4 regions of the Neobacillus sp. BP17 genome follow, and region 1 is predicted to be linked to each of the others. Evidence: predicted binding sites of a transcription regulator. Region 1 holds the regulator's gene; each other region holds the start of a gene.
The links. Region 1 encodes Rex, which represses fermentation and respiration genes when NADH is low (regulators of the CRP and FNR family bind a similar motif). Its sites were predicted from a motif close to TTGTGAAATATTTCACAA; they were not measured.
Positions count from the first base shown of each region.

Region 1 (7,844 bases):
TTTTTAACCGCCTGCGAAACGAGATACAATCCTAATCCTCTATTTTCACCTTTTGTGGAGAACCCTTTGTTGAAAATTTGGTTTTGTATTTCTTCACTCATCCCTTTTCCGGTATCTTTTACTTCAATTGTTAAAATATCATCTGCATAATCAAGGGAAACTGTTACTTTTTTGAGTGGACAACCGCTCACAGCCATAATCGCATTATCAATTAAATTACCTAAAATCGTAATCAGTTCATGTGTTATATCAGAATCCTCGGGTTGAGGAATTGGTTGTTCACACAAAACTGATAACTCTGTCCCCGATTCCCTTGCATAACTTAACTTTCCAATTAAAAAGCCTGCTAATACAGGGTCCTTTATTTTTTTGGTCACAAAGCCAATTTCGTTATTGCGATGATTAACCGTTTCATTGATGTATTCAACAACTTTTTCATAATACCCTGTATGGACCATCCCTAAAATAACATGAAGCTTATTCATATATTCATGTGCCTGGGCTCGAAGTGCATCGGCGTAAGTTCTCACTCCAGTCAGTTCTTCGGCGAGTACTTGTATTTCTGTTTTATCGCGAAAAGTTGCAATGGCCCCTACGACCTTATTCCCAACAATAACAGGGACTCGATTAGTTAAAATAGTCATTCCATTTAAATTCTGTTCTTCATCCAATTCAGCTTTACCCGTTTGTAAGAGATCTTTTAAGCGCGTGGTAGACAAATACCTTTCTATATTTACCCCCTTCGGATTATCCGGCAGTCCTGCCTTGTGAAACATCTTTAAAGCAGCTCGGTTGACAAGTGTTATCTTTGACTCTTGATCAACCGCGACTATTCCTTCTCTGACGGATTGAAGCATAGCGCTTCTTTCTTCTAATAATTTTGCGATCGCAAACGGCTCAAGCCCAAGTAAGATTTTTTTGATATATCTAGCTAAAATAACAGCCCCAAGAACACCGATTAATAGGCCGATCAGGGTTCCAATATAGATCCCAGTTCGGCTCTTTTTGACGGCCTTTTCCACATTATCCAGCGAAATCCCAACGGCCACTGCCCCGATTTGTTTCCCTTTTTCGTCCTTAATGGGTGTAAAAGAGCGTAATGAAGGTCCCAGCGATCCCTTTGATATTGACGCATGCTCTCTTCCTTTTAAAACAGGCCCTTCATCTCCACCCCTGAATGGCAACCCTATTTTTTTACTGTCGGGGTGGGATTTTCGAATGGCATTCATATCCATCACGACAATAAAGTAAACATTTGTAACTTTCCTCATTTCATTTGCATAGCTTTGAATGTCCTTTTCATCGCGTTTCCCACTCATCGCCTCAATCACAAGCGGACTATGTGCAACCATGCGAGCTACACTTCTTGCTTGCTCCGCCTGATTCTTTTCCGTCTCTGAAGCAATTCTGGAACTTATAAGTAAATCCGTTATCAACAGCGAAAAAGTAACCACTACACAAACGAAGACAATAATCACTGATTTTAAACTCCATCTGCCCCTTCTCATATTTCCCTCCAGCTGTACCGGGTGTCAGGCACCATCTTGATGCACCCCTTGATGACAATGTAATCATTCAGGTAAGTAAAGTAAACGCAAAAAAGCTGCAAAGCTTGCTATGACAGAACTTTGCAGCCTTGGAAGCTTTCTTTAGCTTATCAGTAATATAGCTCCTGCTAAAATAGGGGTCAGGACCATCGCACTTTTTAAAACGGGCTGAGGTGCAAAGTCCGTAAACTTAGCCCCGACATAAGAACCAATCATGGTTCCTGCCACCACTTCAAATAACAATGGGAAGTTCAAGTATCCTTGAAAATAATAGCCAGCTCCCCCTGCTAAAGCGATGGGCAGAATAACAAGCATGGTTGTACCCACAGATTGTTTAAGCGTAAGTCCCAAGATTAAAAGCAGTCCGATTTGAATGAACGGTGCAGCACCAATCCCAAATGTCCCAGACAACAACCCGGTAACCAAACCGACTAGCGCTGCTTTCTTAATGAGAAGAAGGTTGCTCGGTTCGTCTTTTTTATAGTTTGCCTTAATTTTTTGAACGATAAACAATCGTACGACCAAGATCATAGCTGATAGAAACAACATCCCTGCGGTTAACCAATGCAAGGAATGGATGGGAATCAAACCAGCAAGCTTTGAACCAATAAAGGAAGCAATCGACCCAAAGCCTCCGACAATTAGACCCGTTTTAATCGAAATATTTCCTTGTCGAAAATGACTGTACGCACCTGACAAGGTAGTAAACACCATGGCAGCTAAAGATGTCCCTAACGCTACATGGATGGGAACTCCAAAACCCACTGTTAAAATGGCAATAATAAAGCCAGAACCTCCTGCTCCGACAAATCCTAATAATACCCCAAGTACAAACATAGTCAGCACGATCGCCAACTTCATCCCCTCCAATTGCAAAAACCCTAGATGTCACTCTAGGGAATGTGTGATCTATAATCCCGATAGTAATCGCTTGCAAATAAACTACCTACATCTTAGTCCAGCCCTCAGTATTTTGATAGATTATGTAATTAAAAAAAGCAAGCATACAAAAGAGCTCTCCACAAATATTGTGAAAAGCTCTTAACTAAATTACTATTCTTCTTCCTCTAATTCCACCGTCGGATAATGCTTTAAAAAATAAACAAGCGATTGCAGTTCCACTGCTAAGTCAATATGATGGACTCTAATTTGCGGGGGAACATTTAAGCGTGCTGGCGTAAAGTTTAATATTCCCTTTATATTTGCACTCACAAGTCGATCAGTAATCATCTGTGCAACTGGGGCTGGAACCGTTAATATCGCAACGGATATACCTCCCTCAGATAAAACCTTCTCCAATTCATCCATATGATAAACCGGGACCTCGCGAATTTTTGTTCCCATTTTTTCTGGATCCACATCAAAGGCACATTCTATTTTCGTGTTATTATTCTTTAAAAAATTATAGTTTAAAAATGCCGTGCCCAGATTTCCTACCCCTATTAAAGCAACCTTTGTTAATTCATCCTGGTCCAAGGTTTTACGAAAGAAGGAAATCAAATAATTGACATTATACCCATAACCTTTTTTTCCTAATGCTCCGAAATAAGAAAAATCGCGGCGAATCGTGGCTGAGTCGACCTTTACGGCTTCACTTAGTTCGGCTGATGAAACCCTTTGCTTACCGGAAGAATGCAGGTTTTTAAGAAATCGGTAATAAAGGGGCAGCCGTTTGGCTGTCGCCTGTGGTATTTTCATTGTTTCATTACTCATAATCTCCCACACCCCATGGATAATTTAGTTAAAAATCATTTAACTTTTTCGTTTCTCTTAAAATCACCATTTTTACCGCCTGTTTTTTCGACAAGATATGTAGGGCCAATCACCATACCTTTATCAACTGCTTTACACATATCATAAACCGTTAAAGCGCATGCTGACGCAGCTGTTAACGCTTCCATTTCTACACCTGTATTCCCCTTGGTTTTAACGGCTGCCGATATATTTAAGCGATAATTCTCTTCTGTGTCCTGCTCCCAGGAAAAAGATATATTAACCCCCGTTAAGGGAATCGGATGACACATCGGAATCAAATCCCACGTCTTCTTTGCTGCCATGACCGCAGCTACCTGTGCCACTGCTAAGACATCACCTTTTTTTATCGCGTGATTCGTAATTCTATCGTAAATTTCTTTCCTAACTGTAATACTGGAATGAGCAAGTGCCGTCCGTGCTGTTTCTGGCTTATCACTGACATCGACCATTTTTGCTCGGCCTTCTTCATTAAAATGCGTTAATTCTGCCATATAAATAATCCTCCCTTCAAATCATACACTATTTTTCCTTATCTGTCTGTGAAACTTTGAACGAAATTCAAGGTTTTTGCCGATTTAACACCTTCATCCACCTAATCTGCGCCTCAGTTTATTGCCGATATACGGGGAATAAGGTACACTAAACCTATGTAATAGAGGTGAAAAAGAATGATTTTGTTACAGGTTAATCAACTACAAAAATATTATGGTGCTGACCTAATTTTATCGAATATTAAATTAGAATTACAAACTCGAGACCGTGTGGCTCTAGTTGGTCGCAACGGGGCAGGAAAATCAACATTATTGAAGATTATTGCTGGCCACTTGTCACATGATGGCGGTGAAATCATCAAACCAAAAGAAGTAATGATTGGCTATTTAGCCCAAAATACTGGTTTAGAGTCCACTTTGTCGATATGGGACGAGATGTTGACTGTATTTGAACCGCTGCGTTTAATGGAAAAGTCACTTCGGGCCCTTGAAGAGCAAATGGCCGATCCTAATGTATTTGATGATACTGGAAGATACGAGAGAATCCTAAAAGAGTACGACCATCTTCAAGTGAAATTTAAGGAGCAGGGTGGATATCAATACGAGGCAGAGCTCCGTTCTGTACTCCATGGGTTAAATTTCCCTGATAAATCCTTGATGATATCAAGTTTAAGCGGCGGACAGAAAACGCGTCTTGCCCTTGGTAAACTGCTATTAACTAAGCCCGATATCTTAATATTGGACGAGCCGACCAACCATCTTGATATTGATACCCTGTCCTGGCTGGAGCAATATTTACAAAGTTATCACGGGGCCATTTTGATTGTTTCCCATGACCGCTATTTTTTAGATAAGGTGGTTACGCAGGTATATGAAGTGTCCCGTAAGCAAATCCAACGATTCACAGGCAACTATAGTTCCTACCTAGATCAAAAAGCGGCCAATTATGAGCGTGATTTAAAGCTTTTTGAAAAGCAACAGCAAGAGGTGGCAGATCTTCAGGATTTTATCAACCGGAATTTGGCACGTGCATCAACGACCAAACGAGCCCAAAGCCGCCGCAAAAAGTTAGAGAAGATGGAACTGATGGACCGCCCCTTAGGAGATGAAAAATCGGCAAACTTCTCGTTTGAAATTGAAAAACAAAGCGGCAATGACGTGTTAACGGTCGATTCCCTTGCTGTCGGTTATCAGGGCGAAAAGGTCTCAGAAGCCATTTCTTTTCGTGCCTATAAAGGAGAAAGCATTGCCTTAGTTGGCCCAAATGGAATTGGTAAATCAACCTTATTAAAAACAATTATTAAAAAGCTTCCTGCCCTAGACGGAACCATTCTCTATGGAACAAACCTTTCCATCGGATATTACGATCAGGAACAGGCTGAATTAACTTCCAATAAGCGTGTTTTGAATGAACTCTGGGATGATTACCCGTTAAAAAACGAAAAAGAGATTCGAACGGTTCTTGGTAATTTCTTATTTTCCGGTGATGATGTCTTAAAAATTGTCTCCACTTTAAGCGGCGGGGAGAAAGCTCGACTTGCTTTAGCTAAGCTGATGTTGGAAAAAGCCAATGTTCTAATTTTAGATGAGCCCACCAACCATTTGGATTTAGATAGCAAGGAAGTTCTTGAGAATGCATTAATCGATTACCCTGGCACAATTCTTTTTGTCTCCCATGACAGGTATTTTATTAACCGAATTGCCACAAAGGTCTTGGAACTGAGCCGCCATGGCAGTACAGAGTATTTAGGGGATTATGATTATTATGTAGAGAAGAAATTGGAGCAGGAGGAGCTTGCTGCCCTGGCGCTGGCGGATCTTCAAAAAGGGTCTGCGCAAATGGAAGCATTTGAGAAAAATACTTATCAACAGGATAAGGAAAGCAAGAAACAAGAGCGTCAGCGAAAACGAAAATTAGAAGAAGTGGAACAAAGAATTGAAGAACTGGAAGAGCAAATTCAGGAATTCGAACAGCAGTTATGTGATCCAGATATCTTTCAAAATCATGAAAGAGTATTAGAAATCAACCTAAAAAATGAAAAAGCCAAGGCTGAACTCGAGCAACTAATGGAAGCATGGGCGGAATTGGCAGAGTAAAAACCGAGCAGTGCTCGGTTTTTTCTTTTTAATAAGACATATATCGACAACATTCGATATAAACACTTTTTTAAAAAATTATTCACTTTTCCACAAGCTTATTCACATTGTAAACAGAGTATTCCCAATGATTTTTTTAGTTTTCCACAATATCCACAATAATTACCCCACTTATCCACATTATACACAGAAAACAATCCACTTATCCACATTTAAGATTATTTTGATGGAAGTTCAAAAATTCTTATCAACAAAAAAACTCTTCTTATCCAGAAGAGTTTCTAATTATATAATTCAATATCTAATCCAGGATTGGCGTTTAACGTCAAATTTGCTCGAATTCCCTTTTCAAACATCACACTTCCAGCAGCAGCGATCATTGCTGCATTATCTGTACATAGTGATAATGGCGGGATGACTAATTCAATCCCAGGTTTCTTTGAAAAAACCTTCTCTAACGCCTGTCTAAGTCCTTTATTCGCTGCAACCCCGCCCGCTACCAATACTTGCTCTACGCCGTATTCTGTGACCGCTCTTTCTGTTTTTGTGACTAAAACTTCAATGACGCTTTCTTGAAAACTTGCAGCTAGGTCTTCAGGGGCAATCACCTCACCGCGTTGCTCCGCATTATGGACCGTATTAATAACTGCGGATTTTAAACCACTAAAACTAAAATCATAGGAGCCTTCCTCCAGCCATGCCCGAGGTAAGTTAATCGTCGGATTTCCAGACTGAGCCAGGCGGTCAATATGAGGGCCGCCAGGGTACGGCATATTTAATGTGCGGGCTACCTTATCGTAGGCTTCCCCTGCAGCATCATCTCTAGTTTCCCCAATCACTTCAAAATGGCCATGTTCCTTCATATACACCAGTTCTGTATGCCCGCCAGAAACGACAAGAGCGAGGAGCGGGAATTTCATTTCGGTTACCAGCCGATTTGCATAAATATGGCCGGCAATATGGTGAACAGGAACGAGTGGTTTGTTCTCAGCAAAAGCTAATGCTTTCGCGGCATTTACCCCAATTAAAAGGGCACCGACCAGTCCAGGGCCCTCTGTGACAGCAATCGCATCAATCTCAGCAAACAAAATATTAGCTTGCTTTAAGGCTTCCTCGGTAACAATAGTGATTTGTTCAACATGGTGGCGGGAAGCAATCTCTGGCACAACACCACCAAAACGTTTATGACTTTCAATTTGAGATGCCACAACATTTGCCACAATCTCACGGCCGTTTTTAATGATTGCGACAGCCGTTTCATCACAACTTGTTTCAATTCCCATAATCCATTGATCTTTTATCATAAATTTACCCACATCACTAAACCATCTTCCTGATTATCTGAATAATAATTTTTACGGATTCCTCCATTTTGAAAGCCTAGCTTTCGATAAAGAGACTGTGCCACATGATTGGTCACACGTACTTCAAGTGTCATGGTCTTTGCTCCCATCTCCCGGGCTACTGACATCATTTTTTGCAATATAGCTTCCCCCAGCTTCCGGCCCCTATATTCAGGCAAGATTGCTACATTCGTCACATGGGCCTCGTCAATGACAATCCACGCTCCGCAGTATCCAAGAATTTTATTATTTTCTTCTAAAACGATATAAACAGCAAATCGATTATTGTGCAATTCATTATAGAAAGCTTCACGACTCCATGGGGTCGTAAAAGATGCATGCTCTACTTCCAAGATCTGATCAATATCCTCTTCCCTCATATTACGAAAAACAAATGAATCTACCATAACTCTCTATTCCTATCCATTTCATATTTTTCCTTTCGCTTCTAACCATTTCGCTTCAGCCTCAGCTAAACGAATATAATTTGGGACAAAAGAATGTATGTCCTCTCCAGGTTTATCCTTGCCAAGAAGGGCGAGCTCTGATGGACGAGGATTATGTTCTGTGATCGCTGCAAAAACGGCCTGTGATTCCAAATGGTCAGCGAT
Region 1 covers NZ_CM184198.1:234,635-242,478, reverse strand. Annotated here, with positions in the region: gene dcuS (DcuS/MalK family sensor histidine kinase) at 1-1,508, opposite strand, end outside; gene AC4QJR_RS01315 (sulfite exporter TauE/SafE family protein) at 1,650-2,402, opposite strand; gene AC4QJR_RS01310 (redox-sensing transcriptional repressor Rex) at 2,601-3,260, opposite strand; gene moaC (cyclic pyranopterin monophosphate synthase MoaC) at 3,296-3,793, opposite strand; gene AC4QJR_RS01300 (ABC transporter ATP-binding protein) at 3,971-5,890, shown strand; gene tsaD (tRNA (adenosine(37)-N6)-threonylcarbamoyltransferase complex transferase subunit TsaD) at 6,172-7,194, opposite strand; gene rimI (ribosomal protein S18-alanine N-acetyltransferase) at 7,191-7,640, opposite strand; gene tsaB (tRNA (adenosine(37)-N6)-threonylcarbamoyltransferase complex dimerization subunit type 1 TsaB) at 7,662-7,844, opposite strand, start outside.

Region 2 (7,844 bases), 1.3 Mb from region 1:
TATCATAATTATTGCTAGTCGTTGTTTTTTCTCTGGAAGAATAAATGTTGGATTTATCTCGGACCCACTAATTAGTTGTTGATACAAATTGGACTGGTTATAAGATTTTGCCCCAGACAAGACATGGATTATTTTAACTGGACAGTCAAATGGTTGTTTAATGTTTTCTTCCCTGCTAAGAAATGTGTTTTCAAGTACGTTCTGCTCCATTTGATGCGCTAATGATAATTCCCTCAGCAGCTTCTTATAAAAAAATTTATGTTCCTTTTCTTGTTCAAGATGATGTTTTAAGGATAGAATCGGATTAAGTAAAATAATCGACCTAATCCTGTGCTTCATCTTTTCCATTAGTTTCAAAGCAACCAATGCCCCCATACCTTCTGCCAAAACATGAATTTTGTTATTAAGGATCTCGCTTCGGATTACATGCTGATATAATCTCTCTGCGAGTTCAACAGCATTATCGCTTCCCCAGTTTCGCCCATAAAGATTCGAGGAAAAAATGGTGTACCCTTTTTCTTTTAGCTGGTTGATAATTGCCAACTTACCTTCGTTTTGTGTCCAAAAGCATTTACAGTCATCGACAAAATGCCTTTCATCTCCAAGTATTAAGATCCCAAATCCTGTGGGCTTCTCTGGGTAATGAATAATATTCCATTGGGTATCCATCTGAAAATTACGATTTTCCATCGTTAAATCTCCTTTTCCATATTTCCTCACAGTATTGTATGCCGGCATATTAAAGTTGAAAGGGGTTTTGCCTATTTATACGCGGCACAGATGGAATTCAAGCAGGAAAAAAAAGAAGAAGAGCACGGTAAGCCGGAAAGGACAACTTACCACGAAAGGAAGTTTAGCTTTATCATTTCTGAATCATATGATAATATAATTAAAGATGTAAAATAGGTTGTTAGAGGTGAAGAATAATGCGATTTTTTTGGACCCTTTTCTGGTCATTTCTATTAGTGCAAATGCTTACATATGTAGTGAGCTCAATGACTGCTGGTGCAAAATATGATTTCGTTACTGGTACTGTTGCTGCAGTTGGTGTTACTATTCTAATTTACGTAGTAACTGCATTGATTCCAAATGAGCCAGTTTCCAAACATTAAAAAAAGTCATCCAAGCGGATGACTTTTTTTAATGGATCACGATTTAACAGCTAATGAAATTTCTCCATTGTTAATACCTATCTCCACTTTGGATTGATCAAGTAACTTTCCGGCAATTATTTCACGAGCAAGTTTTGTCTCGATATTTCTTTGGATAAAACGTTTTAACGGTCTAGCACCATATATTGGATCAAATCCATTTACAGCAATAAATTCTTTAGCTTCCTCATTGATGAAAATATCTATTTGTTGATGTTTTAAACGATTCTGCAATTCTCTCATCATTTTTGCAACAATATTCTTTATCTCGTCTAGTGATAGTGGCTTAAAGAGAATTGTTTCGTCTATGCGATTTAAAAACTCTGGTCGGAAATGCCCCCTCAATTGACTCATCACTTTTTCTCTTACCACTTCAGAGATTTCACTTTCATTTTCACTTCGTTCTAGCAAAAATTGTGAGCCAATATTTGATGTCATAATTATCACTGTATTTTTAAAGTCAACTACACGCCCTTGCGAGTCTGTAATTCTTCCGTCATCAAGCGCTTGAAGGAGAATATTAAAGACCTCAGGATGGGCTTTTTCTATTTCATCCATTAAGATAACCGAGTATGGTCTTCTCCTCACTGCTTCCGTTAATTGTCCGCCTTCTTCATAGCCAACATATCCAGGGGGTGCACCAATCAAGCGGGAAACGGCATGCTTCTCCATATACTCAGACATATCAATCCGGACTATATGTTCTTCACTGTCGAATAAAGACTCCGCAAGGGCTTTTGCTAACTCCGTTTTTCCAACCCCAGTTGGACCTAAAAATAAAAATGATCCGATTGGCCGGTTAGGGTCTTTAATTCCAGCACGAGCCCTTAGGACCGCATCTGCCACTAAATTTACAGCTTCATTCTGACCAATCACTCTTTCATGAAGGATCAATTCTAATCGGAGCAGCTTCTCTCTTTCGCCTTCGACTAGTTTAGAAAGCGGAATTCCCGTCCATCTAGATACGATGTTCGATATTTCTTCACCTGTTACTTCTTCACGAAGTAATTTTTCATCCTTAACTGAGGCGGTTTCGAGTTCCTTCAGTTCTTTTTCTGCTAATGGAATTTGACCATGCCGAAGTTCTGCCGCACGATTTAAATCATATTTATCCTCTGCTTGTTGAAGTTCCCTGCGAAGTTTCTCTAAATTCTCCCTTTTCTCCTGCAATTTCTGAATACTTTGTTTCTCTTGCAGCCATTTTGCCTTCATTTCATTAGCTGTCTCTTTTAGGTCAGCAAGTTCCTTAAGAAGAACTTCGAGCCGTAACTTGCTTCCTTCATCCACCTCTTTACTTAAAGCTGCTTCTTCAATTTCTAATTGCATAATTCTTCGTGTTACTTCATCCAATTCTGTTGGCATGGAATCTATTTCAGTCCGGATTAAAGCACATGCTTCGTCAACAAGATCAATGGCTTTATCGGGCAAGAACCGATCCGTAATATAACGATCTGATAATGTTGCAGCTGCCACCAAAGCATGATCATGGATTTTTACACCATGGTGTACTTCATAACGCTCTTTTAAGCCTCGTAGTATTGAAATAGTATCTTCTACGTTTGGTTCTTGGACGAGTACCTGCTGAAATCTTCGTTCAAGTGCAGGATCTTTTTCAATATATTTTCGGTGTTCATCAAGTGTTGTTGCTCCTATGCAATGAAGTTCACCACGTGCAAGCATCGGTTTTAACATATTTCCAGCATCCATTGCACCTTCCGTTTTCCCTGCGCCAACAATCGTATGAATTTCATCGATAAATAATAAGATCCTGCCTTCACTCTTTTTAACCTCATTTAATACCGCCTTTAATCGTTCTTCAAACTCACCCCTAAATTTAGCACCAGCAATTAATGCACTCATATCTAATGAAAAAATGGTTTTATCCTTTAAACCCTCTGGAACATCTTTTCGAACGATCCTTTGTGCCAGCCCTTCTACAATGGCTGTTTTTCCTACACCAGGTTCACCGATTAACACCGGATTATTCTTTGTTTTTCTTGATAATATCCTAATGACATTTCGGATTTCAGAATCACGTCCAATAACAGGATCCACTTTTCCTTCTCTAACTTCTGCAACAAGATCCCGTCCATATTTTTTTAAGGCATCGTATCCTGCTTCGGGATTTTGTGATGTCACTCTTTGATTCCCCCTTATATCTTTTATCGCTTGTAAAACATGCTCTGGCTGCTTTCCTAAAGCTCGTAATATCTTTCGTATTTCTGTGTCATCTGAATAAGCCGCAGCTAACAGAATATGCTCGACAGATAAATATTCATCTGAAAATTTTTGCATATATTCTTCAGCTTTTACAAGTAACTTTTGCAGCCTTGCTGTAATATATAGTTTTCCTTGTTCAACACCACTGCCTGTAACCACTGGTTTTTTTGACAGAGATTCCATAAGGTTCTTTTTGGTTCTTTCAGAAGATACTCCCGCTCTCTCTAATATGCTAGAAATGAGGCTATCTTCATGCTCCATTAACGAGATAAATAAATGAGGTTCATCAATCTCTTGATGATTTTTCTTTACCGCTACCGATTGGGCATCCATCATTCCTTTCTGTAACCGTTCTGTCATTCGATTCATATCCATTTTTCAACACCCTCTTTGACCAAGTTTGACCTTTATTTTTATTATAAAACAATCCCGTCTAAAAAGGAAATTTTCACGGTTTAGATAATACAGTCTTTAGTCCAGAGTTACACAAAAGAAAAAGCCACCCAATGGATGACCTTTTCTGTATTAAATTTATGGTTTTCTCTGATATGTCCAAACTCGTTCATCATTGGAAGTCTCTGGGAAGGCATCCCCTGCTTTTAACTTGATCTTTTTCGGATTATTGACATTGCTTCCCGTATCTCCCACTTCAATATAAACACCATTATTAGGTGCTTTACTTCCAGATTTAAACTGGCGATTTTGACCCATTCTTTTTCCCTCCTTTTCTTCACATTGTTATTATTTCCGTTTCAGGCTCTGTCATTATTGGCATTTCTTACAAATTCCTATACTAATCGACATTATTTCCTAAGAAATAAACAAAGTCGGCACGAAGTTATGACGATTGTATGAACTTATTACTCATTTATTGCTAATTATTCTTTGTTAACAATATAATTATAGTATTATCTTGTAAATATAACCTTGACTGTCAATTTTTTAGACAAATTTTCGTACCTTTAAAGGTGGTTATGAGTATGCAGTCAGTAAGAGAAATACCGGTAACACTGTCCCATCTTTTTGATACAGTTCACCATATAAAGAAAGTTGAAAAAGGGAATTTTTTATTTCAAGAAGGATCTACTGCTGATGAATTGTACATAGTACAAAGTGGAATTCTTCAAATCAGCAAAATCATTCCTGACGGAAGGGAGCTCACTCTGAGAATGTGCTCGAGTGGTGATTTTGTCGGTGAATTAAATTTATTCTCTCCTTCTTCCAGATATTTATTAAGTGCTCGTGTCGTTGAGAGTGGAGAGGTAGCCGTTATTATGAAAGACACACTTGAAGAAAGGCTATCACAAAACCAATCACTTTCATTTGAGTTCATTAAGTGGATGAGCCAACAATACCGAAAGACCCAAACAAAGTTCCGTGATTTGGTTCTTCACGGTAAAAAAGGGGCTTTGTACTCCACACTTATTCGAATTACCAATAGTTATGGTATCAAGACCAATAAAGGAATACTAATCGAGCTGCCGCTTACCAATCAAGAGTTGGCTAATTTTTGCGGTACTTCACGGGAAGTTGTCAATCGCTTGTTAAGCGATTTACGAAAGAACGGAATTGTATCCATTGAAAAGGGCATGATTACCATTCATGATTTAGACTATTTAAAAAGGGAAATCGATTGTGAGGACTGTCCAATAGAAATCTGTAAAGTGGATTAGGAATTCTTTTGATTTTGTCCATGCTAATGGGCCTGTTGATTTCCACTCCAGGTGCTTCGCTCCAATCAACAGGGGTCAATCAACATTAAAGATTATTGTACCCAAAAAAGGCTATCGAAGGTTTTTCGATAGCCTTTTTTGGTCATTTGACCGATTTTTTTATGTTAATATGCTTAGTTGGATGGCTGATATCGTAAAGAATACTGCTGAATTAATGATTTCGTAAATGCCAATTTGTTTTGGGGATAAGGACCTGCCGTAAAAAACAATCGCTCTTAGTAAACTAGGGATATATGCTAAGGCAACAATCCAGACACCAAAACCGAAGCAAGAAATGACTAACACAATATGGTAAAACCATGAAATCCATTTAAATTGAGTGTTCTTCTTTTCCCTAATCATTGTTTTTACATAAAAGGTACAACCAACAAAAAATAGGACCGATATTAAAAAGGTGAAAACAAGTGTCTCGAAATTTATTTCTCCATCTGTTAAAAAACTGCTTGCTAATCCGGCAATTGAAAAGGCAAAAACCGCACTGAGATCATTCATAAACGCCCGGTCTTGATTCTTTGAAGTATAAATAGCATTAATTATAAAAAACGGCAGCATCAGAAGGCCAAAATATATTATTGTCGGTCTTTCCAACAAAGGAAAAAGTAAAAATAGCAGCGAGGGAATCATGTATAAAAGAGTCCATTTAGTATAAAAAGTGAGTTTTTTCCTTTTACATAAAAGGAGCATCGGATAGGTTGCCAAGTACAATAAGAGCCAGCCGATGAAAAACGGGATATGTTGCCAAATAAATCCTCCATTAATAACACCAAGCCAAAAAGGGATGATTAGCATTGCCCATGCACCATGTTGTTTCGGTAAAAATAACTTCATTATTTTCACTCCTTTATCCTAACTAGCCTAAATATAAGCTAGCTAAGTAAAAAAATATGTGAAACACATCACATATTTCCCAAAAAAAGAAGGCTATCGCCTTCTCTTTGTGACATTTTCTTAACTATTTTGATCTATTTTTTGTACAAGTTCTTGAAGTAATTTAAAAGTCCAAGTTATCGCCCTTTTATCATCAATATGAAAACAAGGAATATTGGTTTTCAACGTGATTACCTTTTCCATTTTATCTTTCCAGTATACAATAGCAGTAATATTGGAAACGCTTTTTAATAAAGAAAAGTCATTTTCATCTCTTAATAACAGCAACTTTGGAAAAGCCTCTAGTTTGTAGCCTTCGATTAAAATCACATCTGGCTGAAAAAACTTCATCAATTCTATCTGGTCTTCAAGTGAATAATAATGGTTCTCGGCTTGGAGGAGCAAACTTCCATCTCCTTCGACGATTGATGCAATTGCTCCTGCCTTTACATGTTTTTCTGTATCTTTCAGAGGTAGATAGTCTGGTCTGCCACCATGTCCGTGGTGCTTTATGGTAACTGTTTTTACCCCATTTTCTGTTAAAAGATTAATCAACTTTGTAGTGATTGTTGTCTTTCCACTATTTTGATACCCGACCACTTGAAAGATGACAGGAGTTACCAAGGCCATTCACTGCCAACTTGATCTTCAAGCAGCAGGACATCTACTTCACTGCCAGCAGCATAGCCTCTGGTTCCGCCCGGAAGAATCATCAAGGAATTAGCTCCAGAAAGGCTCATAATGATGTTAGACTTGTCCAGCCCACTCGGTGTTGTCTTAAGTCTTCCCGCATCGATAAATGTTGAACTTCGAACAAACCTAGTGAATGGATTTGCTTTAGGAAAATCCACCTCTAAAAGAGCTTTTTCAATTCGAAGATGCGGTTTTTCTGAAAATAGCATTCTTCGGATGATGGGACGGGCAAACAATTCGAACCCTACATAACATGCTGATGGATTTCCCGAAAGCCCAAATAGAAGTTTGCGATGATACTGTGCCACCGTCGTCACACTTCCAGGCCGCATGGCAACTTTATTAAAGAAAACCTCCGCACCAAGCTTTTCATAAATAGCAGGCAGATAATCAAAATCACCCACTGAAACCCCGCCGGTTGTAATTAACAAGTCAACATCGTTTAATGCATTTTTCACTGCTTCAAAGCAAGTTTCAAACTCATCCGGAAGTTTGCCTAAATAGCGGACAATCCCTCCTGCTCTTTCTATTTGCGCTGCAATCATATGGGAATTACTGTTTCGAATTTTCCCAGGAACTAGGGGCTCGTTCACCTCTAATAATTCCGTGCCTGTGGCAAATAAACCTACAAGAGGTTTTTTTGCTACGGCTACACGGTCATATCCAAATGTCGCAAGCATGGCTTGTATCCCTGGATTGATCAACGTCCCTTTTCTTACCAAAATTTCTCCTTGCCTAGCATCCTCTCCACTGAATGAAACATTATCGCCTTTTTTAAAGCTGCGTTTAATTGACATATAGGGAATTCCATTCTTTTCGTACCCCTGTGTAAGTTCGAACATAACCACTGCATCTGTACCCTCAGGCATCATCGCTCCAGTCATAATTCTTACAGCTTGGAATGCACCAATTACTTTTTTTGAAACCATGCCAGCACCAATATGATCGACAACTTCAAACTCAACAATATTCGTTTGTGAGGCATCACAGGTATCGATAGACCTGACAGCAAATCCATCGTAGGGAGCCCGATCAAAATGAGGAACATCACTTGTCGCTATTAAATCCTCAGATAAAAAGCGGCCATAGCTTTCATTTATTGAAATCTGTTCGGTTACACCCGGTAATTGGTATTCCATAATTTTTTGGACAGCTTCCCCAACGGGTATTGGTTTTCTTC
Region 2 covers NZ_CM184198.1:1,492,544-1,500,387, reverse strand. Annotated here, with positions in the region: gene AC4QJR_RS07170 (hydrolase) at 1-690, opposite strand, end outside; gene AC4QJR_RS07165 (YjzD family protein) at 927-1,112, shown strand; gene clpB (ATP-dependent chaperone ClpB) at 1,149-3,746, opposite strand; gene AC4QJR_RS07155 (YjzC family protein) at 3,903-4,082, opposite strand; gene AC4QJR_RS07150 (Crp/Fnr family transcriptional regulator) at 4,352-5,044, shown strand; gene AC4QJR_RS07145 (YwiC-like family protein) at 5,204-5,932, opposite strand; gene mobB (molybdopterin-guanine dinucleotide biosynthesis protein B) at 6,053-6,601, opposite strand; gene AC4QJR_RS07135 (molybdopterin molybdotransferase MoeA) at 6,589-7,844, opposite strand, start outside.
Region 2: a site for Rex is predicted at 5,989-6,006, ahead of AC4QJR_RS07145 (YwiC-like family protein). Genes of this name have one in related genera too.

Region 3 (7,844 bases), 2.9 Mb from region 1:
GCATCATATGCAAATCATTAATACAAGCTACGCCAAATACCTCTTTTATTACGTCCTCATAGCGCAGCTGGGTGCCAGTTGCGAATTTAGTAATATTCTTCTCAGGATTTTCTAAGAAATAAACTGTTTCGATAAAATCTTCCATGAAAACACCCTTTCTGTTTTTCCAAAACGGTCAAGTGAAATATCAGTATCTTTTTTAATTGTAACATATTTTTAGGGGGGTTGCTGAGTTAACTCGAAATATGTAGATATTTGTCGGAAGAAATAAGAAAAAAGATAGGTATGGGTATTTTTTCCTTGTAAAATTATAGATTATTATGTGAATTTTGATATAATAATATAGTCATATTTAATCAGGAAAATAATTTAATAGGAGGAAAAATAAAATTTTTAATTAAAATTTTTATTTATATCATGATATTAGCACTAGTTTTTCCGTTAATTAATCCTAGTGATAAAGTGCTAGCTTCAACGTGTAAAGGGTTGACGCCTTTAACAGATCCTGTTGCAATTAGAATGGATCAGGGGGAAATGGTGATTTGGGAGAATGTTCATCCCAATCTGCTTTCGGCCAAGATAATTTATGAAAAATTGTTGAAAGCCAAAGGCTGGAAGATCCAATATAAATCCGTCTATCGTCCCTATCAATATCAAAAGCACTTTTATGAAATTGTAAATGGGGTTTCGTCAAAGTGTATACGGTCGGTACGCAGCAAGCATGAACTGGGGACAATGGTTGCTAAGCCTAGCACAAAAGCACCACATCTAAGAGGAATTGCTTTTGATGCCATAATTTTTGATAAAAAAGGAAAGCAGTTAAATGGCTTACACTTCGTAAGTGCATCTCTCAAAAAAATAGCAAAGCAAGCGGGTCTAAAGTTTATTAGTGAAAGCAGGGATGGTGTCCATCATGAACTAATTACTACCACCGTGCCGAAGGTTACTGCGAAGGTTCCGTCACCTGTACAAACTACATATCTAGTAAAAGGAAAGATTACATACAAACCTGGACTTGATGTAAAAAACTTCCCATATAATGCGGCACCTAAAATAGGAAATGTACAATTAAAAGAAAATGTTGAAATCGCCGCAAAATCTGGTGATTGGTATAAAATAAAATATGGGAAAGGGTATGGATGGATAAAGAGCGGAACTAAAAACCTCTCCATAATTCCTCTAATGCCGATCATATCAAATTTAAAGATTAAATATGATGTGAATTTATATGACAAGCCTACCATTTCGATGAAAAAAACGAGAACGATCGTTCCGCAAACAGTAAAGGTTATGAAAAAAAGCAAAAATGGATGGTACTTAATTAATACGACTTTAGGAGCGAAATAGATTTATATAAATCCGAAACCAGTGAAATACCTCCAAATTAACAAGGCGGTAAAACTTTATAGCAAGCCGTCTGTATCCGCGAAGTCAAGCGGAAAAATCACTCCTCGAAAAGTTAAGGTTTTTGTTGATAGAGGAGACGGCTGGTATCAAATTTCTACCAGTTCCGGACCTAAATGGATTCAAATTACTGCTCGGTAATAATACTCACCAGTTTTGGTGAGTTTTTTTATTTTTTACAAAAATATAGGACTTATGACTTACCAATATTATCATGTTGTTTATTAATAGATTCATAAAGTATGCTATTATATGAACTTCATACTTTTATGAATGGAGAATGATATTGAAAAAATTGTTTGCAGGCTTTTTGGCCTTTTTAATAGTATGTAACATGATAAAATTAGGTGGTGTCTCAGCCGAAAACATAGAACCCAAGATTAAAGTGAAATTGGTTAATAATCTCGGAAATAAAGCAGAGTTAACCATCAAACCATCAGGTGTTTATTATGTCGAGAATTCAACTGTACGATTAACTTCTGGAAAGTCTTATCTATTACAATATAAGAATAATAAAATAACGATACTAGATGGAACCACACCGTTATTTACCTCAGATAACCTTAAAATCAAACCTGCCAAAGAAACCGATTATTTATCGATTAATAATCGGAATTATTTAGGTTCATTTCAATTTGTCCCTGAAAATTCTAAGTATGTTCGTCCGATTAACGAGATTTACATGGAAGATTACCTAAAAGGTGTTGTCCCTTCTGAAATGTATGCCAGTTGGAACCGTGAAGCATTAAAAACGCAAGCGATAGCGGCAAGAACCTATGCACTTACTTATAAATCAGTAACTATTGATGATACGATTAATTATCAAGTTTATGGTGGTTATACTTGGAATCCCAATAGTACAGCTGCAGTGGATGAAACAAAAGGGGAAGTCCTAAAGGCAAATGGCCGGCTAGTTAGTGCCGTTTTCTCTGCAAGTAATGGCGGGAAAACAGAATCAAATGCCAATGTCTGGGGTTCCTCGCCACTCTCATATTTAACGATTAAAGAAGATCCGTATGATGCAAAAACTGCTTGGAAATTCTCCATAAATAAACAGCAATTTAATCCCGCTAATTTGACATGGACCCAAATGAAAGAAAAAGATACTACCATTATTAATATGATAAAAGCTTGGATGGCCACGCATGGCTATGCTGGAAAAGAAATTAAAATTACAGCTATACCTGTACTAAACTTGCACACCCCAACATCTGGCGATCGTGTTTCCAAGGGAAATATAACGGTTGAATTTTTAACAAAAGATAAAATTGACGAAAATGGCGCTTATATTCCGCAAAAATTAGAATATAAAAATGTAGCAGCCTCACAGATTCGTGCGATGGTCGGCAATCGGATGATGTTGAGTTATCTTGTTTCAAACATCGCAGATACGGACGGAACCATTACAGTTTCCGGATTTGGTGACGGCCATGGTGTTGGGTTAAGTCAATGGGGTGCACAGAATCGTGCCGAAGCAGGCCAAAAATACAATCAGATTCTTGCCTTTTATTACGATGGTGCATCCATTGTAAAAGAGTATGGTGACAGACCTGTGCCTGTTGTAGAAACTCCAGCTGAACCAACCGAACAGAAAGCAGCAGATGCGACAGAACAACCAGAACCATCAAAACAGACAACTGGTACAACTGAAGAACTAGCGGCAGTTAAACCGGTTCAGGAAACGCCAATGACTCCAGTTTTAGACCAAACTGCTCCAACGATTAGTGAAGTCAAAGTAAATGACGATCATTTGAAAAATAAAACATTTGTTAGCTTTAAGACGAACGAAAAGGCAAAAGTAACAGTTTATCTTAAGGACAGCAAAGGCAAGATTTTCACCTATTTATTAAAAGATGCACTAACAGGAGCAGGGACAATTACCAAAGAATATAACAGTTATTCTTTAGCTAACGGAAAATATTATGCAGGAATTATTGCCGTTGATTTGAGTAATAACCGATCTTCGACATTGCCATCTTTTGAAGTAAAAAAAGACAAGACAGCACCTAAATTCAGTGGCGTTAAAGCAAGCATAGATAACAAAAATAATAAAGCCCACATTACTTTTAAAACTAACGAAAACGCAAAGGTAACGGTGTATATTAAAAACAGTTCCGGTAAAATCCTAAGCTACTTGAAAAAAGATATCCAAACAAAAGCAGGGACCATTAATCAGGAATACAATACCAAATCATTAGGTAATGGGAAATATTCGGTTGTAATATCTGCGACGGACACAAGTAAAAATCGTTCGAGCGTGACAACTAGTTTCGAAGTTAAAAAAGTTGTCAAAATGAAAACGGGAAAAGTGACTGTAACCCGACTGAATGTCCGCAGCTCAGCCTCCACTAAAGGCAAAGTGATTGGTACGTTAAAGAAAAATCAAACCGTAACGGTTGTTTCGACAACTGGTTCATGGTATAAAATCAAATATGGCAAAACGACAGGTTATGTTTCAAAATCATATATAAAATAAAAAGGCAGAGACTTCTGCCTCAGGTTGTCGAGAAACGTTATTTTTCTCGGCAATTTTTTATTGATATATGGTTTCTGCGATTGGGCCTGTTGATTTCCGCTCCAGGTGCTTCGCTTTCCGCGGGCGTGCCGGCGAGCCTCCTCGGCGCCATGGCGCCTGCGGGGTCTCTCCAGACCCGTACTCCCGAAGGAGTCTTCGCACCTTCTGCTCCAATCAACAGGGGGATTCTCAACCTAATTAATTGCAACACACTTTTTCAAGCCTGGCTAAGTGTGTTGCAATCTCTTTATATTTGGAATGCTCCAGTGAAAAAATAATGACTATCGAGACTTTCTCGACAGCCCCCATTAGAGACTTCTGCCTTTTTACATATAATGGATCTCCAACCAGCGGTTCGCTGCTTTTGCCAGTTCTGGGTAGAAACCCGTACGGAGTTGTTGTAGTAAAGGTGGGAGAGGCGCTTGATAGTATTTGTATTCTCCTTCCCCAAATCTGTATCGTTTCATATTTATCGTGCTGCGGAAATTGGATGGATCATCGTATGTTTTAATCATTTCCTGGCATTGAAGCGGATCCAATAATGGAGGCAGCTTTGCAAATCCTTGTATTTCTAGCAGGTGATGCAACTTATCCCAATCTAGTGATTCAATCCTGTCAGAAATATTATTTGGCATGGGCTTACAATCCCTTCATGTTGGAAGCAAATTTTTCTAAATCCAACAGTTTTTCCTTCATCTCCAAACCGCCACGAAATCCAGTGAGTTTTCCGTTCTTTCCAATCACCCGATGGCAGGGAACCGTAATTAAGATTGGGTTTGCCCCGATGGCAGAGGCCACTGCACGAACTGACTTAGGTTTTTGAAGGATTTCTGCGATTTCCGAGTATGTATGTGTAGATCCGTAAGGAATTTCATTTAATGCGTTCCAAACAGATTGTTGAAAAGGAGTTCCATAAAAATCGGTTGGAAAAGTAAACTTCGTCCTTTTTCCTTGAAAATATTCAGCGAATTGGTCAGCATATAGGTGCATTCGTTGATCGTCTGGTTCCAATTGGTGCTGAGGGAACTTTTTCTGCACCCAGTCCCTTAATTCCTCAAAGCCCTTATGGTCTGATCCAACATAACAGAGTCCTTGGGTTGTTGCTGCAAGATACATTTCCCATGGGCCATGAACAAATAAACTCCAATAAATGATTTTTCTATCCATAATAAAGCCTCTTTTCTTTATTCAATTCTGTTCATTTGACGATATTCTGATGGTGTAAAGGTTGTTATTTTTTTAAAGTGTGGCGAAATGAGTTGGATTTGTTATTCCTATCTCCATATCAGTATACCTCTATTAAAAGAGGGAAGTAAGTAATTTTGAGTATAAAAGCAAGAATACAAAGATAAATGTAAGCGCTAAAAAATAGTTAAAGAAATTTTCACAGGATTTTAGAAGAATTTGTTATAAAATAAATATGTTAAATATTTCACAATCTAAAAGAATCTAGTTTATTTAAAAGGAGTCCTTCTGATGGGGTACAGTAAACCCGAAAAAATTATGGAAATTACCATTGAGAATGGAGTGAAAAAGGCAAATTACCCGCTGCTACGAACATTGATCCTGGGTTTTGAGGCAGGAGCCTTTATTGCTTTAGGTTATTTACTCTTCATCCGTGTAACAGCAACTCTTACAGGAAATATAGAAGGATTAAGCAGCTTGATTGGTGCCTCTGTCTTTCCAATTGGTCTTGTCCTTACCTTGTTAGCTGGTGGAGAACTGTTAACTGGGAATATGATGGCAGTTCCAATAGCAAGTATGGCAAATAAGATTAGCACCAGGAAGGTTATTTATAATTGGTTCCTTGTAACGTTTAGTAACTTTGTCGGGGCCCTATTTGTGGCTTACTTTTTTGGACATTTGGTTGGACTAACGGAAACAGGACCATTTTTGGAAAGAACGATTAGTATTGCTGACCATAAATTAGAAGCCACTTTTCTCCAAGCTTTCATTTCAGGGATCGGCTGTAATTGGCTAGTGGCTGCGGCTGTATGGCTTTCATATGGAGCAAATGATATGGTCGGAAAAATTACCGGTATTTGGTTTCCGACGATGGCTTTTGTCGCGATTGGTTTTCAACACGTGGTTGCTAATATGTTTGTGATTCCTGCGGCGATTTTTGCAGGCCATTTTACTTGGTTAGCCTATTTAGAGAATTTTATCCCTGTTTTTCTTGGAAATGCGGTGGGCGGATCAGTATTTATCGCAATGGCCTATTGGCATGCCTATAAGAAAAATGAACTTACTATAACTGAACCAAAAGTGATTCAGCCTATAATGAAAAGTAATATTAGATAAACCAGTATACAGAAAATTAAATAATTTCTTATGATATATAGCTCCTAATTAATAGGGGCTTTTTTCATGTTTGAAACACTTATCAATCATATTGACAGGTTATCTCGAATAAAATCGGAGAATGAATGGACTTCATTTGGAAGTCAAAATCAAGCATGAAAATATTGGATAAGAGGTTGGGGAAATGAAAAAAAGCTCGTGGTTAATTGCAGTTTTAGTCAGTTGTAGTTTTTTAGGATTGGCCGGTTGTACAGAAAAATCAGTGAAAGAAAAAGCGGTTGAAGAAAAAGTTACAGAACCAAAGCAAAATTCGGTTCAAACACCTCAAGGAGAACCCCAAAAGGAAGAAGAACCAAAACCTATTACTGTTAATGTAATCGACCCCAATACGAAATCGATTATCAAAACCTTTCTTCCAGCCGACATGGGGTTTGGAACTAATAACGAAGCGTATAAAAAGGAACTAGAAAAGTGGGCAAAGGAATTGGCAAGAGGAACGGAAACTACCCCTGGCTATGATCAACGAATGGTTCTCGATAAGATCGACTCAAACGGTCAAATCATTAAAGGGAAACCGAGAATTATTTTAGAAGAATCCGAGTTGGTTGAAAGGGTGTTAACTGCATCGGCAGCGGGAGGAGATGTGGAACTGCCTCTTTATGTGACTGAGAGCGGGTATAAGCCGGAAGATGTGAAGCAATTAGGGGAAGTGGTCGTTGCAACCTATACCACCAGATTTAACAGTGGGGTAGTGGGAAGGTCGAAAAATATCAAATTGTCAGCAGAGGCAATCCATAATGTTATTGTGGGAAGCGGCGATATTTTCTCTTTTAACACGACAGTTGGGCCAAGTGATGCCGAACATGGATATCAAAAAGCAAAGGAAATCGTGAATAAACAATTAGTCGATGGTATTGGCGGGGGGATTTGCCAGACTTCTTCCACTCTGTATAATTCAGTGGACCAATTAGGTGTTAGTTATATTGAAAAACATCACCATTCCTTGTCAGTAGGTTATGTCCCTGCGGGCAGAGATGCCACCGTCTCCTATGGCGGCCCAGACTTCAAATTTCAAAATACGACAGGTGCACCTTTTATCATCCAATCCATCTACAAAAAAGGAGCCTTAACCATTGAAGTAAGAACATCAGCAGCCTTCCAAGCTCTGATCGCGAAACAATAACATGGTGCCTGACACCATGCGCATTTACTACATAAAAAGAGGGGGGAGTGAATTATGGGGTTGTTTTCGAAGCGAGAGTTTACGATTGCTGATGAGGGAATTGACTTGGTTGACAAGATAAACTTGGGTGGAGTAGAGCATTCTGTTCTGATTCAGGGAAATGATGGAACGAAGCCTTTGTTGTTGTTTCTCCATGGCGGCCCCTGTATGCCGGTTCCGGGCGTTGTTTCAAGAGGCCAGGATTATGCTGTTTCTATTTCTACAAAGGAGCTTGTTAAACATTTCGTGGTGGTGTTTTGGGACCAACGGGGGGCTGGAAAAACCTATCATAAAAATACACCTAAAGAGTCCTTTCGAATTGAGCAATATATACAGGATTGTCATGACTTAATCGATATCTTAAGAAGTCGGTTTAAAAAAGAGAAGGTTTATTTAGCAGGC
Region 3 covers NZ_CM184198.1:3,111,594-3,119,437, reverse strand. Annotated here, with positions in the region: gene AC4QJR_RS15120 (hypothetical protein) at 1-145, opposite strand, end outside; gene AC4QJR_RS15115 (SH3 domain-containing protein) at 535-1,347, shown strand; gene AC4QJR_RS15110 (SpoIID/LytB domain-containing protein) at 1,691-3,880, shown strand; gene AC4QJR_RS15105 (2OG-Fe(II) oxygenase) at 4,246-4,554, opposite strand; gene AC4QJR_RS15100 (methylated-DNA--[protein]-cysteine S-methyltransferase) at 4,559-5,086, opposite strand; gene AC4QJR_RS15095 (formate/nitrite transporter family protein) at 5,396-6,220, shown strand; gene AC4QJR_RS15090 (VanW family protein) at 6,405-7,403, shown strand; gene AC4QJR_RS15085 (alpha/beta fold hydrolase) at 7,458-7,844, shown strand, end outside.
Region 3: a site for Rex is predicted at 5,340-5,357, ahead of AC4QJR_RS15095 (formate/nitrite transporter family protein). Genes of this name have one in related genera too.

Region 4 (7,844 bases), 2.6 Mb from region 1:
TGACGGTAGGCTTCACCAGGAAAAAGAATCCCGTCATTTAACCATTTTCGTAGAAGTTTAAAGCTTTTAATAAATTTCTCATTATCAGCACGCTCTACGAGACTAATTAATGGTCCAAAGTTGGTTCCCATTGGATTGATCATTTTATTTCCAAAGTCAATCATTTCTGGTGGAATCACACCAAGGGTTTCTACGACTTTATTAATATCAAAATAGCGCTCATCCAGCATCGGACCATATGAACCGCTATTTTCAAAATTAAACGGACTAGTCATAAAGATAAGGTTGCGAATTGGTAATTCAGGGTGTAGTGCCGCAAATGCAGACGTAATCGTTCCACCCATGCAATAACCAAGAATCGATACTTCTTCAGCTTTAGATTTTCTCAATACCTTACGAACTGCACGAGGGATATAGTCCATAATGTAATCATCTAGTTTCATATTTCTATCTTCGTAACCTGGTGTACCCCAGTCAAGAAGATAAACATCAAACCCACGCTCAACTAGATATTCTATTAAACTGCCACCTTTAGTTAAATCCAAGATATATGGTTTATTGATTAGAGCATAAACTAAAAGAAGGGGAGTTTTATATTTTTTTGGTTGGTCAGAAATATACCGGTAAAGCTTCGTTTTATTTCTAGTCCAAACAACTTCTTTCGGTGTAGGTGCTACTTCCGGTTCAGGCTCGGTCGTTAACACTTGAGTTGCCCTGTAAACACGTTGATACATCTCTTGATACTTTTCAGGTGCAAATTCGAGTACACCATTCCATTCTTTTGGCATCAAAACGTTAATGACTGTTCACTCCTTACAAAATTTATTTACTCTCTTAATATATAAAGAAAGTTGTACCTTCATGACAATTACATGTAAAGTCCACCGTTAATATTTAATTGTTGACCAGTGATATAGTCACCATCTTTACATAAGAAAACAACACCACGAGCAATTTCTTCTGGTTTACCTAAACGTTTTTGTGGAACTTTTTCAACGATTCCTGCAAGAACTTTTTCAGGAATGGCTTGAACCATCTCAGTACCAATAAATCCAGGGCAAATCGCATTAACAGTTACATTGCTTTTAGCAAGCTCAAGAGCAAGGGATTTAGTATATCCAATAAGTCCTGCTTTTGCTGCTGCATAGTTGGTTTGTCCAAAGCCGCCCGCTTGGCCAATAATGGATGAAATGTTGATAATGCGGCCAGCATCTGATTCAAGAAGGTAAGGTAGAGCAGCAGAAGTATTGTTGTAAACACTGTTTAAATTTACATCAATTACTTTTCTCCAATCTTCTTCGCTCAATTTTTTGAACGTGCTGTCTCTTGTAATTCCTGCATTATTAACTAGGATATCTAATTTGCCGTAATGGTTGATCGTTTCTTGTACAAGGTATGCTGCTTCATTACTTTCTGAAACATCTGCTTGAACAGCGTATGCCTCTCCACCAAACTCATTAATTTCTGCGACTACTTTATCTGCTAATTCTTTACGGATATTATAGTTAATAACAACTTTCGCGCCATTCTTAGCTAGTTCTAATGCAATCGATGCACCGATACCTCTGCTGCCGCCTGTTACAATCGCTACTTTGCCTTTTAATTCTGTCATTTTTCTGCACCTCATCTATAGTAGTTGTTTAAATAATCCTGCTGATTTAATCCATTATTTTGTATTACATGCTAATATGTAATCCGTTTTTATTTCTTTTCTTTTTGTGTATTTAACAGAGTAAGAATTTGATTCAATTTATTATCCAAATTCTTCACATCTTTTTTAACATTTGACAATTCTGATTTAAATGACAACTGACCTTCATTATTTTCTAATTTTTCTTCCAGTTTTTCTTCAAGGTCGTCAACTTTTGCATCCACATTAACAATTAACGATGAAATGTTAGCGATGTCATTTCGAGATGGGACATTCATAAACTCTAAATATTTTAATGTAGATTCATCAATCATTTTTTTAAATTGAAGATTCATCTCCAACAACTGTCCCATCCCTTGAGAAGGGTAATCATTGCCGAATTTTTCATCAAATAATTTGCTGGATTGGGAATAAATATCTTTCCACATATCATAAACATTAAAGTCTTCCGTACCCAATTTTCCATCAAATAATTTACTAGATTGGGAATAAAAATCTTTCCACATATCATAAAAATTAAAATCTTGGTTCATTCTTTCTACCTCCTTGATTACTTTTTTGTTGACGTATCCATCATACTAACTTGTTTGGAATATTAAAAGTGAAAGTTTAAAAATTCACAAAATACATTTCTTCATTTTTTGACAAAATTCTCACTTTTTCGCGAAATGACCTAGGAATTTAACAGAAGTTATAAGTAGAAAGAATTTAGCATACTATGGTTAAAAATGGTAATAATGGGCTTCGTCCCCCTTATTATAATTGTTTTGTTGTTTTCTTTATCAATGTGCCTTGGGATGATGATGAGTGTAGTTGTTCTTTTGAGAATAGTAAAAATGAGGTGATAGTATTGGAATTTAATGAAAAGGTCGTGTTAATTACTGGTGGTGCACAAGGAATCGGCAAAGAAACGGCAAAACAATTTCTTCAAGAGGGTGCAAGTGTTGTAATTTGTGATTATGATGAGTCAGCTGGGAAAAATGCATTAGAAGAATTAAATAGTGAAAAGTTAGCGTTTTTTAAAGTGGATGTAACAGACAGTGCACAGATTGAAAAGATGGTCAGTGCCACAGTAGAAAAGCACGACCGAATCGACATTCTCATCAATAATGCTGGAATTACACTAGACGGCTTTCTTACAAAAATGGATGAATCCGCTTGGGAAAAAGTAATTTCTGTAAACCTCTCCGGGGTTTTTAAATGTACGAAAGCGGTTGCTCCTTATATGTTAAAGCAGGGGGCAGGGGTTATTCTCAACGCATCCTCAGTGGTCGGTTTATATGGGAATATTGGTCAAACAAATTATGCGGCAACCAAAGCTGGTGTAATTGGGTTGACCAAGAGCTGGGCAAAAGAATTTGGTCCAAAAGGGATTAGGGTCAATGCAGTCGCTCCAGGCTTCATTGAAACAGGCATGACGGCTGCCGTGCCAGATAAAGTCCTTGAGTTTATGAAGGAAAAGACACCGCTCAAGAAACTTGGAAAACCAGAAGACATTGCCGCAGCATACTTATTTTTAGCTTCAGATAAAGCCAATTATATAAACGGAACGATCTTAAGTGTGGATGGGGGATTAGTAATTTAAATTGCATAGCCAAAGCTAAGAGGGAGAATTTGGTTTTCTCTCTCTTTTTTATTGTTAATATTTTGAATAAATAATATTGAAAAATAATTCAAATAAATATTTTTCTACAAAATTCGTCATTTTTTAATGTATTTCAACATAAATGCCCTTACACTATTGTTTTTTTTGAATGTGACATTTTCCGTTGCCATTCATTGGTTTAATCCCTAATTTTTAAAAAAGTTTAATAGGTTTTTGATTAATAAAGGGTGAAAGTAATAATACATAACTCTGAATTTGTCGAATTGTTTGTCGCAAAAAGTAGGGCTAAATGTAGTAAAATTTGTGAGGAATTATTCAAATACATAAATCAGCTTTGGAGGAGATCAGAATGTCAGTAAATGAAGTTGTCATTGTAAGTGCCGTAAGAACAGCTATTGGTAGTTTCTTAGGGAGTTTAGAAAATGTATCAGCCACTCAGTTAGGTACAACTGTCATTAAAGCAGCTATTGAAAAAGCTGGAATTAATCCAAATGATGTGGATGAAGTTATTATGGGGAACGTATTACAAGCAGGATTAGGACAAAATCCGGCAAGACAAGCTTCTCTAGCAGCGGGTATTCCTCAAGAGTCACCAGCTTTTACAATTAATAAGGTTTGTGGATCAGGCTTGAAGGCTGTTCACTTAGCAACACAAGCCATTCTTGCAGGGGAGTCTGAAATCGTTGTTGCAGGTGGAATGGAAAGTATGAGTCAAGCTCCATACTTGTTAAAAGGCGGACGCAACGGTTTCAAAATGGGCGATCAGAAAATGTTAGACAGCATGATTCAAGACGGTTTATGGTGTGCGGAAAATAACTATCATATGGGAATCACAGCTGAAAATCTTGCTGAAAAGTATGAAATCTCACGTGCAGAACAGGATGAATTTGCTGCATGGAGTCAGCAAAAGGCTCAAGCAGCGATTGAATCGAATCGCTTTGCTGATGAAATCGTTCCTGTTGAGGTACCTGGAAGAAAAGGACAAGTAACATTATTCAGCCAAGATGAGTTCCCTCGTTTTGGAGCAACTGCAGAAGGTTTAGGTAAACTTCGTCCTGCATTTAAAAAAGATGGATCTGTTACTGCTGCTAATGCTTCAGGCATTAACGACGGTGCGGCTGCATTTGTTGTGATGAGCCGTAAAAAGGCAGAGGAATTAGGAGTTACTCCTCTCGTAACAATCAAAGCGAATGCTTCTGCAGGTGTAGATCCGAGTATTATGGGAATCGGACCTGTCCCAGCTGTGAAAAAAGCTCTTAATTCAGCGTCTTTATCATTAGAAGACATTGACCTAATTGAAGCAAATGAGGCATTTGCTGCTCAATCAATCGCAGTTGATCGCGAGCTTCATTTTAGTAAAGAAAAACTAAATGTTAACGGCGGTGCGATTGCACTTGGCCACCCAATCGGTGCAAGTGGAGCAAGAATTTTGGTAACTTTAATTCATGAAATGAAGAAAAGAGAAAACCAATATGGTTTAGCTACATTATGTGTTGGCGGTGGACAAGGCGTAGCAACCATCATCGAAAATATTAAGTAATAAAGAATAGATTTTCACAAAAATGGCTTGGAGATTACTCCAAGCCATTTTACTATGTGCAGATTATCTTTCTACTTCGATGTGCTGGAAGCCGTTATGTGTGGCATAGACTTCATACCATTTGTAGGTTGGTGTTTTGAACCACTCATATTGCGGCAAATATACCAAATATCTTATATTGCCATCGGCATCATGAATTGTTTTAAAGATTTTTACAGGACCAATACCATGTAAATATCCTTCCATTCCATCGCGAACCCTATTTTTTTCCGCTTCCTTTTCTTCCTTATATAACCTCATCAGCCCATCCATAAAGATACTTAGCAACACCAGGGTAATAGCAATTAACCCGAAAATCAATAAATTGAACAATAGATTGCCCTCCTTACGTTTTTTAAAGAATCATATGTATGATTACTGCACTCCTAATCTAATTAACTCTTGAGATCTCTCAACTCCTTTAGTGGGATAGCTTCAGTTTGATTGTATCTCCGCCAAAGAAGAAAAGGTGTGACGAAAAATACATGAAGCGCATATAAAAAATGAAATATTCGTGAATTTTCACCTGAAAAAAGGATAATTTTAGGAGGGATTCTCGGTGTGAGATATTTTTAGGTCCAATTAACCTTAGAATTATATGATAGAATTAATTTAATTTTTACAATTAAGAAAGGTGGGACTTACATGATATTGGAAGCGGTTATGCTTACGGTTAGGCCAGGGATGGAAGAGGAGTATGAGGAGGCATTTCGTCAGGCCTCAGAAATCATCGCATCCATGAAAGGGTACATATCTCACGAATTACAGCGTTGTCTTGAAGTGAAGGGGAAATATTTATTATTGATTAAGTGGGAAACTCTAGAAGATCATACCGTTGGATTTAGGCAATCCAATGAGTATCAAGTTTGGAAAAGCTTATTACATCATTTCTATGATCCTTTTCCGACTGTGGAACATTTTGAGAACATCCCGCTATTCTAGAAATTACTTTTAATTCAGCTGTACAAAGGAACTGCTAAGCAAAGCAACCACAGATGACTATCAAATTGTAAAATAGTAGCAAAGAAAATGGCGTCCGTATAAACTGGCACCATTTTTTTCATATTTAGCTTCATAGGGCATGATAGACAATTAAAAGAACTCCTAAAAAAATCAAACCTTTACATAATTGTGAAACATTTTACCTAATATAGGAAGGCAAGTTACTGTATCTTTTGTTAATGATGTAAATTTTTTTGATAAATCAATTTCTATCTAAAACTACGAATTAGAAGAAGGTGCATGATGGGAAAATATTGTTATCGGTCATTCACGATCCTTTCTTTAATTTTGCTCTTTTTACTTTTGTCATCCTGTAGTCAGTCACAAAGAAAAGAGGCAGAATCCAGTACGAATAAAACTCCTCGCGAGGTATTAGGTTTCTATACAGAACAGGAAGGCACGTTACCAGGGTCCCAACCTACAGTTAACTCACAATTCAATAATTTAAGTATCATCGCACCCTTTTGGTATAAGCTTGATGATAAGCGACCGGGCAATCTTATAGATTCAGTTACCGAAGATCATAAAAGAATGGTTATTCAGGGTGCACATGAAAAACACCTAAAGGTATATATGGTTGTACATAATCTCTTTTATGAAACGGAGGAGAAGGGAAAGCGGGTAGCGAGTAATATACTCAAAAGCGATAAAAACCGCAATGTTTTCATTCAGAACGTACGCGATGAAATGCATCAGTTTAACTATGAAGGGATTAATATTGACATGGAAAATTTGTATTTGACTGACCGTGATTCCTTTAGTTTACTGATAAAAAAATTATCTGAATCACTACATCGTGACGGAAAAGTTGTAACCGTTTCAGTTCCGGCAAACACAGGTGATTCCCGTGCTAATCCCTGGTCAGCGTGGTTTGATTACGAAAAGCTTGGTCAATATTCAGATAGATTAATGATTATGACATACGATGAACACAACCCAAGAACAACACCCGGATCAACAGCATCAGTCAATTGGATAGAAGCAACGATTGATTATGCTTTGAAACATAAAGTACCACCATCCAAAATTTTACTCGGTATCGCTACTTATGGATGGAACTGGGATACAACAGCAAACAAAGCCTTGTATAGCTCCTATGCAATGTTAATGAGTCAGAAAACAAAATATAAAGCGAAAGTTAAATGGGACTCTCGTACAAAGACACCTCATTTCAGTTACGTAGATAATAAAAATCATAGCCACCAGGCTTGGTTTGAGAATGGCCACAGTCTGCGGTTTAAGCTAAATCTTGTAGAGAAATATGACTTACGGGGAATAGGGCTTTGGAGACTTGGCTTAGAAGACCCGATGTACTGGACGACCATATCCGAGAAAATAAAAGTAAAAAAGTGATGGAATGGTCAAGAAACCAGAAGTGATTCCAATCAAATCGCGAAGTTTTATATAATAAAGACAAGGTATATTTCAATAAAATGTAAGACAATCTATGAAAAAAACAATGAGGTGTCTTGTGTGTCTTCCATTCATAAAACCAAATTGACTTCCGCCGAGATTGCTGCCCTCTGGACACAATATTTAAACGAAACAGCAGGGATTTGCTTTCACCAACATATGATGGAACACCTGGAAGACAAGGAAATCAGAGATGTTTTTGAATATGCAATGTCTCTTGGTACCCAACATTTAGAGAAAATAAAAGAGTTCTTAATCCAAGAAGGTTTTCCAGTGCCAATCGGATTTACGAATCATGACCTGATACCAAACACTCCACGTCTTTTTTCTGATGTTTTGTGTTTGCATTATTTAAATATTATGACCATCCATGGCTGTCATGGGTACAGCGGCGCGATCACCACAAGTGCTCGACAGGACGTTCGTGAATATTTCACGCGTTGTAATGCATCTGCCGTTGAATTGTGTAATCGGACCAAGAATGTTTTGTTAGAAAAAGGCTTATACTATCGTCCCCCTGTGGTTTTACCACCTGAAAAGCCAGATTATGTCAAAGACGAAAACTTTTTAGCGGGATGGTTTGGTGAAAAACG
Region 4 covers NZ_CM184198.1:2,841,151-2,848,994, forward strand. Annotated here, with positions in the region: gene phaC (class III poly(R)-hydroxyalkanoic acid synthase subunit PhaC) at 1-788, opposite strand, end outside; gene AC4QJR_RS13770 (3-oxoacyl-ACP reductase) at 869-1,612, opposite strand; gene AC4QJR_RS13775 (polyhydroxyalkanoic acid synthase subunit PhaR) at 1,702-2,184, opposite strand; gene fabG (3-oxoacyl-ACP reductase FabG) at 2,502-3,236, shown strand; gene AC4QJR_RS13785 (acetyl-CoA C-acetyltransferase) at 3,607-4,797, shown strand; gene AC4QJR_RS13790 (hypothetical protein) at 4,861-5,169, opposite strand; gene AC4QJR_RS13795 (antibiotic biosynthesis monooxygenase family protein) at 5,482-5,778, shown strand; gene AC4QJR_RS13800 (glycosyl hydrolase family 18 protein) at 6,082-7,191, shown strand; gene AC4QJR_RS13805 (DUF3231 family protein) at 7,312-7,844, shown strand, end outside.
Region 4: a site for Rex is predicted at 2,257-2,274, ahead of AC4QJR_RS13775 (polyhydroxyalkanoic acid synthase subunit PhaR). Genes of this name have one in related genera too.